2 regions of the Comamonas sp. FG99 genome follow, and region 2 is predicted to be linked to the other one. Evidence: predicted binding sites of a transcription regulator. Region 2 holds the regulator's gene; the other holds the start of a gene.
What was found. Region 2 encodes NrdR, which represses ribonucleotide reductase genes. Its sites were predicted from a motif close to CACNANATNTNGTG; they were not measured.

Region 1 (3,652 bases), on a different contig from region 2:
TCGATGTCCAGGTGCCAGGTCTCCAGGTAGGTGCAGACCGCACCCTTGCGCTTGCCGCCCTGGTTGACCGCCACCGCGGTGTCGTTGACCACCTTGAGGAAGGGCACTACGCCCTGCGATTCGCCGTTGGTGCCCTTGATGCGCGAGCCCAGCGCACGCACACGGGTCCAGTCGTTGCCCAGGCCGCCGGCGAACTTGGACAGCAGCGCGTTTTCCTTGATCGATTCGTAGATGCCGTCGAGGTCGTCGGGCACCGTGGTCAGGTAGCAGGACGACAGCTGCGAGCGCAGCGTGCCGCTGTTGAACAGGGTGGGGGTGGACGACATGAAGTCGAACGAGGACAGCAGCTCGTAGAACTCGATGGCGCGCGCGTTGCGGTCGCTCTCGCCCAGCGCCAGGCCCATGGCCACGCGCATGAAGAAGGCCTGCGGCAGCTCGATGCGGGTCTTGCGCACATGCAGGAAGTAGCGGTCGTACAGGGTCTGCAGGCCCAGGTAGTCGAACTGCTGGTCGCGCTCGGCCCTGAGCGCCGCGCCCAGGCGCGGCAGGTCGAATTTCAGCATGTCGGGGTTGAGCAGCTCGTTGTCCACGCCCTTCTGGATGAAGCCCGGGAAGTACTCGGCATAGGCCGGGCCCATGTCGGCGGCGGCCACGTCGCGGCCGATGACCTCGCGCACGATGGTGTGCAGCAGCAGGCGCGCGGTGACGAAGCTGTAGTCGGGCTCCTGCTCGATCAGGGTGCGCGCGGCCAGGATCGAGGCCTTGAACACCTCGTCCATCTGCACGCCGTCGTACAGGTTGCGCAGCGTCTCGGTCAGGATGGGCGCGGCCTCGACTTCCTTGCCCAGGCCCTGGCAGGCGGCGGCGATGCGGTCGTTGAGCTTCTTGACATCGAGCACCACGCGCTGGCCGCCCTCCAGCACATGCAGGCTGGGCGAGGCCGCCGGCGCGTGCTGGGTCTGCAGCTGGGCGCGCTCCTGGTTGCGGCGCTCGCGGTACAGCACGTAGGCGCGGGCCACTTCGTGCTTGCCGCTGCGCATCAGGCCCAGCTCGACCTGGTCCTGCACGTCCTCGATATGGAAGGTGCCGCCGCCCGGGCGCGAGCGCATCAGCGCGCGCACCACGGTCTGGGTTAGGCCTTCGACCTCTTCGCGCAGGCCGGCCGATGCCGAGCCTTGGGCACCGTGCACGGCCAGGTAGGCCTTCATCATCGCCGTGGTGATTTTCTGCGGTTCGAAGGGAACCACGGCGCCGTTGCGGCGCATGATCTGGTAGTCGGGAAGAACCGTGGAACCCGGGATGGAGCGGTCGCTGGTGGCGACAGCGGTCAACTCTGCAGAAAGCGGCGCAGCGTTCATGGTGTCCTCTTAGGATGGTACGGAAAAACAGGGGGGAAACAGGCGCGGAAGTCCAGCGGGGCAGCGATCAGTGTGATGGACTGCAACACTATAGGTAGTGTCTGGGGATCCTGCGAAACACTACCGGTAGTGTACAGCGCAAATGCCCCATGATAGTTGTCAGCAATTGTTTTGAGCCTGTGCCGGGCGCGTTGGCAAGCCTGCGCAGCGCCTTGCTGCATCGGCATTTGCGTGCTGCGCGCCAGCATCCATGCGGCCCGCTGCGCGGCTTGGGCGATCAGCCCCCGGCATGACGCAGGTCAAGCCGCGCAGGCGCCAGCGCAAAAAGGGCGTGATTGTGGCAAAAGCTGCACAACGGGTAAACCCTGGGGGCTTTGCGGCCACCGGGTTTCAGGTGCCGGGTGGGAACATCTGCGCCGGCCAGTCCAGCGCCCGCTGCAGCCGGCGCCAGTCGAAGCCCGGGCCGGGATCGTGCTTGCGGCCCGGCGCGATGTGCTCGTGGCCGGCGATCTGGGCAATGGGGTAGGCGGCGCGCAGATCGCGGCCCAGCTGCGCCAGCTGCCGGTACTGCGCCGGCTCGAAGCGCAGGCCCTCCAGGCCCTCGAGCTCGACGCCGATGGAGTAGTCGTTGCAGCGCTCGCGCCCCTGCCAGCTGGAGGCGCCGGCATGCCAGGCGCGCTGGTCGCAGCTGACGAACTGCCACAGCGTGCCGTCGCGCTCGATGAAGAAATGCGCCGATACCTCGATGCCGCGGATGCTCTGGAAGTAGGGGTGCGCATCCCAGTCGAGCTGGTTGGTGAACAGCTGCCGGACCGCGCCGGTGCCGTACTCGCCGGGCGGCAGGCTGATCGAGTGCAGCACCAGCAGGTCCACCGGCATGCCCGCCGGCCGCGCGCCGCAGTTCGGCGACGGGCAGTGCCAGGCGCGTTGCAGCCAGCCGGCTTCCCAGCGCGTGTCCATCGGCGTGTCCATCAGAGTACTCCTTCGCTGTGGCCGATGTGCAGGCGGTCCAGGCGGTAGCGCAGCTGGCGCGGGCTGATGCCGAGGCGGGTGGCCGCGGCGCGGCTGGAGCCGGCGGCGCGCAGCGCCTGGACCAGGGTGGCATGCTCCTGCCGGTCCATCCAGCCCTGCAGGCCACTGGGCTGAGCCCTGTCCAAGGCATAGGGCAGGGCGGCGGCTTCGCGCAGCGCAGGCGGGGTTGGCGGCTGCAGCCGCAGCTCGGCTCCGTCGCCCAGGGCCAGCGCGCGCTGCAGCAGGTTTTCGAGTTCGCGCACATTGCCCGGCAGCGGGTGGCGGGCGAGCTGCTGCAGCGCGGCGGGCGCGAGCTGGGGCTGCGGGCTGCCGGCGGCCAGGCGTTCGAGCAGGACCGCGCACAGCGCGGGCAGGTCTTCGCGGCGCTCGCGCAGCGGCGGAATCGTGAGCTCGATCACATTGATGCGGTAGTACAGGTCCTGGCGAAAGCGCCCGGCCTGCACCTCGCCGGCCAGGTCGCGGTGGGTGGCGCTGACGATGCGCACATCCACCGGCTCTTCCAGGCTGTCTCCGAGGCGCCGCACCTTGCGCTCCTGCACCGCCCGCAGCAGCCTGGCCTGCATCGGCAGCGGCAGCTCGCCGATCTCGTCGAGGAACAGCGTGCCGCCGCGAGCGGCCTGGAAGAAGCCGTCGCGGTCGTGCGCCGCGCCGGTGTATGCGCCCTTGCGGGTGCCGAAGAATTCGGCCTCGAGCAGGTTTTCGGGGATGGCGCCGCAGTTGACCGCGATCAGCGGCCCGCCGGCGCGCTGGCTCAGCGCATGCAGCGCCTGCGCGGCCAGCTCCTTGCCGGTGCCCGATTCGCCCTGGATCAATACCGGCGCCATGCTGCCGGCCACCTTGGCGATGCGCTCGCGCACCTGCTGCATCGCGCGCGACGGCCCGACCAGGCGCTGCAGCGCCGCGCTGCCGGGGAGGGAGGTGCGGTCAGAGGTCATGCCGGCCGTCGCGTTCACGGCGCCGGCTTGTCGGGGGCGCCCGTGCCGGCCGCCGCATGCTGGCGCGAGCAATAGAGCTTGCCGCCGCTGGCCACCGCGTCGCTGCGCGGCACCAGCACCTGGCAGGCGGCGCAGTGCACCATCGACTCGGGCGGCCCGAGCTTGCGCTGCGGCGGCGGCGCGGCCGTGCCGCCGGACACCCGGCCGCTGCGCCAGAAGTGCCAGGCCACCAGCAGCACCACCAGTAGGAGCAGGTATTTCATGAGCGGCTCAGAATCACTTCCAGCACGAAGCGCGAGCCCGCATAGGCCAGCAGCAGCAGGGCCG
Region 2 (3,652 bases):
TGGCGGGCTCCTGAGGCATCCATCCCACCCTGCTATCTATATAGAGGAAAGCACCCGCCAAGGTGCTTTTTTGCCGCCGGGCCGCCCCAAGGCAAAAAGCGCCCCCTTGGGGGCAGCGGCTACACGCAGTGAGCAAGCGTGGGGGCCTTTTTTCCGCTGGGCCACACCATCCGGTGTTGCCTGGCAGCAGCGCCCCTTCCAATGAATGCCCGACACGCCCCGGCAATGCCCCGGCCTCGGCTACACTAGCCGGGTACGCGACTGGCGATAGGCGCGGCACCCGGCAGGGCGCCGCCGCTGACGTGGAAACCAGCGGGAGCGCAGCTGCCGTGAACCACCGGGGAGCGTACCGCCCGGGCCCTGGCCCGAAGCGTTCCGCCGTTCGCCTGGGCAGCCCTTGTTCTCAAGGGACATCAAGTTCATAGGACTGCCATGTACCACCGCAATATTCTTGTCGAACAGACCGACCCCGAGCTCTTTGCCGCCATCCAGGCGGAAAACCAGCGCCAGGAGCAGCATATCGAGCTGATCGCGAGCGAAAACTACGCCTCGCCCGCCGTGATGTGGGCCCAGGGCACACAGCTCACCAACAAATACGCCGAAGGCTATCCCGGCCGCCGCTACTACGGCGGCTGCGAGTATGTGGACGTGGCCGAGCAACTGGCCATCGACCGCGTCAAACAACTGTTCGGCGCCGAAGCCGCCAACGTGCAGGCGCACTGCGGCGCCTCGGCCAACGAGGCGGTGTTCCTCGCCTTCCTCAAGCCCGGCGACACCATCATGGGCATGAGCCTGGCCGAAGGCGGCCACCTCACCCACGGCATGGCGCTGAACATGTCGGGCAAGTGGTTCAACGTGGTCTCCTACGGCCTGAACGCCAAGGAAGAGATCGACTACGACGCGATGGAAGCCAAGGCGCGCGAGCACAAGCCCAAGCTGATCGTGGCCGGCGCCTCGGCCTACAGCCTGCATATCGATTTCGCGCGCTTCGCGAAGATCGCCAAGGAAGTCGGCGCCATCTTCATGGTGGACATGGCCCACTACGCCGGCCTGATCGCCGCGGGCGTCTACCCCAATCCGGTGCCGCATGCCGACGTGGTGACCTCCACCACGCACAAGAGCCTGCGCGGCCCGCGCGGCGGCATCATCCTGATGAAGGCCGAGCACGAGAAGGCGATCAACAGCGCCATCTTCCCCGGCCTGCAGGGCGGCCCGCTGATGCATGTGATCGCGGCCAAGGCCGTGGCCTTCAAGGAGGCGCTGACGCCCGAGTTCAAGGCCTACCAGCAGCAGGTGGTGACCAATGCCCGCATCGTGGCCGAGACGCTGACCCAGCGCGGCCTGCGCATCGTCAGCGGCGGCACGCAAAGCCACGTCATGCTGGTGGACCTGCGCGCCAAGGGCATCACCGGCAAGGAAGCCGAGGCGGTGCTGGGCCAGGCCCATATGACGATCAACAAGAACGCGATCCCGAACGACCCCGAGAAGCCGATGGTGACCAGCGGCATCCGCGTGGGCACGCCGGCGATGACCACGCGCGGCTTCAAGGACGAAGAGGCGCGCCTGACCGCCAACCTGATCGCCGACGTGCTGGACAACCCGCGCGACGAAGCCAACATCGCCGCGGTGCGCGAGAAGGTCAATGCGCTGACCGCGCGCTTCCCGGTCTATCGCTGATCGACGGCGGCGCCGCGTGCGATGAAATGCCCCTTCTGCAGCCATCCGGACACCCAGGTCGTCGAGACACGGGTGGCCGAGGACGGCAGCTTCATTCGGCGGCGGCGCCAGTGCGGGCACTGCGAGAAACGCTTCACCACCTACGAGCGGCCCGAGGTGGCGCTGCCGGCCATCGTCAAGAAGGACGGCCGCCGCATCGACTACGACCGCAGCAAGCTCAAGGGCTCGTTCAGCCTGGCGCTGCGCAAGCGCCCGGTAAGCATCGATGCGGTGGAGCAGGCCATCGATCAGGTTGAGGACAAGCTGCGCAGCCAGGGCGCCCGCGAGGTGCAGACCCGCATGATCGGCGAGCTGGTGATGGCCGAGCTGCAAAAGCTCGACAAGGTGGCCTACATCCGCTATGCCAGCGTCTACCGCAGCTTCGAGGACATCGACGAGTTCAAGACCCTGGTCGACGAAGTGCGCAAATAGCAAAGGCTCCGTACGGAGCCTTGCTTGTTTGCATCGGGCAGCTTACTGCCGCACCACCAGCACCGGGATATGGCTGGCGCCCAGCACGCGCTGGGTCACGCTGCCCAGCACCAGCTTTTCCAGGCCCTTGCGGCCGTGCGAGCCCATCACGATCAGGTCGGCATCGGTGGCCTTGGCGGCCTGCATCACGCCGTCGTGCACCGAATGGCCTTCGCCGACCAGCGTATTCACCGGGATGGCGGCCTGCTCCATGTGCTGCTTGACCGCATTGAGCGCGGAGTCGGCCTCGGCGGTGGCGGCCGACAGGTATTGCGCCTGGCCATAGGCGAAGTCGGCCCCGACACCGGTGAACGGGTACGGGTCGATCACATAGACCGCGGTCACATCGCTGCCAAAGGCCTTGGCCAGCTCCGCGGCCTTGGACACCGCCAGCAGCGAGGTGGGCGATCCATCCACGGGAACCAGAATGTGCTTGAACATGACTCGGCGCTTCCTTTCTGTACGCTATCGATTTGTTTGTACTCCAATTCGCTGCCGCAGGCAAACTAAGCCTCACCCTGGAAGCCGCCGCGCCTCAAGGTCACCACCAGCGTGTCGCGCCAGCCGCCCTGCTCCCCCAGCGGCAGGATGGGCGTGCTCTCGTGGATCATGCGCGCATCGTCCAGCAGCATCAGCGACCAGGGCTCGGTGAGCGTGAAGCGCACGCCCTGCGGCCCGGCTGCGTCGAACACGCGCGTCTCGCCGCCCTTGATGCGCTCGCGCCCCACCAGGAACACGGCCACCAGGTCGACGCCGTCGCGGTGCGCGCCTTCGGGCGTGGGGCGGCCGATGCCGTCCGCCGTATCGATGCGGAACTGGTGCGCCTCGGCATACCATGGCGTCTGCGCGCCGGTGCCGAACAGCTCACCCGCGGTCCGCCCCAGCGCCAGCAGCAGCTGGCTCCATGCCGGCTCGGCCACCGTCTCCGCCAGCATCGGCTCGAACCAGCGCTGCATGCCGCCATGCAGCGCGTTGTACTCCACCGGCTGCCAATGGGCGCGGTGCGGCACCGGCTCCACCGTGCCCGCGCGCACCACGAAGCAGGAGTGGCGGCGGTGGCGGTAGCGGCCGCCGTCCTTAAGGTAGCCGTCGGGCGGCATGCCACTCCAGCTGGGCGACAGCGCCTGCAGCGCCGCCGGCTCGCAGCCGGCCCACTGGCCCACGGCCGCAGGGCTGAGCACCGCGTAGCCGTAGGCGCTGAGCATGCTGCCGGTCTGGGCAGCGTCGCTATAGGGAGGGGGAAAGATCACAGGTGCAGTCACGGCCGCCAGCCTCGCGAAGAATCGGAAAAATACCAAGCTTACGTGAGTTTGCCGCGCACCGCATCGATCTGGCGCAAAGTCTTCGCAGGCCCGCGCGGCCTGCCCCCGCAATCGGCGATGCCGTCCTTCCCCGAATGCGAGTGAACCCGGGGCAACACCAGGGCGTTCCATGGGAGCACAATCTCGGCAGCACGCCGCACACA

Region 1: a site for NrdR is predicted at 1,445-1,458, ahead of ACODRX_RS25435 (ribonucleoside-diphosphate reductase subunit alpha). Genes of this name have one in related genera too.

What each region holds. Positions count from the first base shown of each region.
Region 1 covers NZ_JBMDII010000070.1:5,441-9,092, forward strand. The annotation lists gene ACODRX_RS25435 (ribonucleoside-diphosphate reductase subunit alpha) at 1-1,358, opposite strand, end outside; gene ampD (1,6-anhydro-N-acetylmuramyl-L-alanine amidase AmpD) at 1,749-2,330, opposite strand; partial or broken gene ACODRX_RS25445 (sigma-54 interaction domain-containing protein) at 2,330-3,361, opposite strand; gene ACODRX_RS25450 (PP0621 family protein) at 3,340-3,588, opposite strand; gene ACODRX_RS25455 (cytochrome C assembly family protein) at 3,585-3,652, opposite strand, start outside.
Region 2 covers NZ_JBMDII010000045.1:16,001-19,652, forward strand. The annotation lists gene ACODRX_RS22380 (lytic transglycosylase domain-containing protein) at 1-14, shown strand, start outside; gene glyA (serine hydroxymethyltransferase) at 433-1,677, shown strand; gene nrdR (transcriptional regulator NrdR) at 1,699-2,148, shown strand; gene ACODRX_RS22395 (universal stress protein) at 2,191-2,628, opposite strand; gene ACODRX_RS22400 (2OG-Fe dioxygenase family protein) at 2,694-3,392, opposite strand.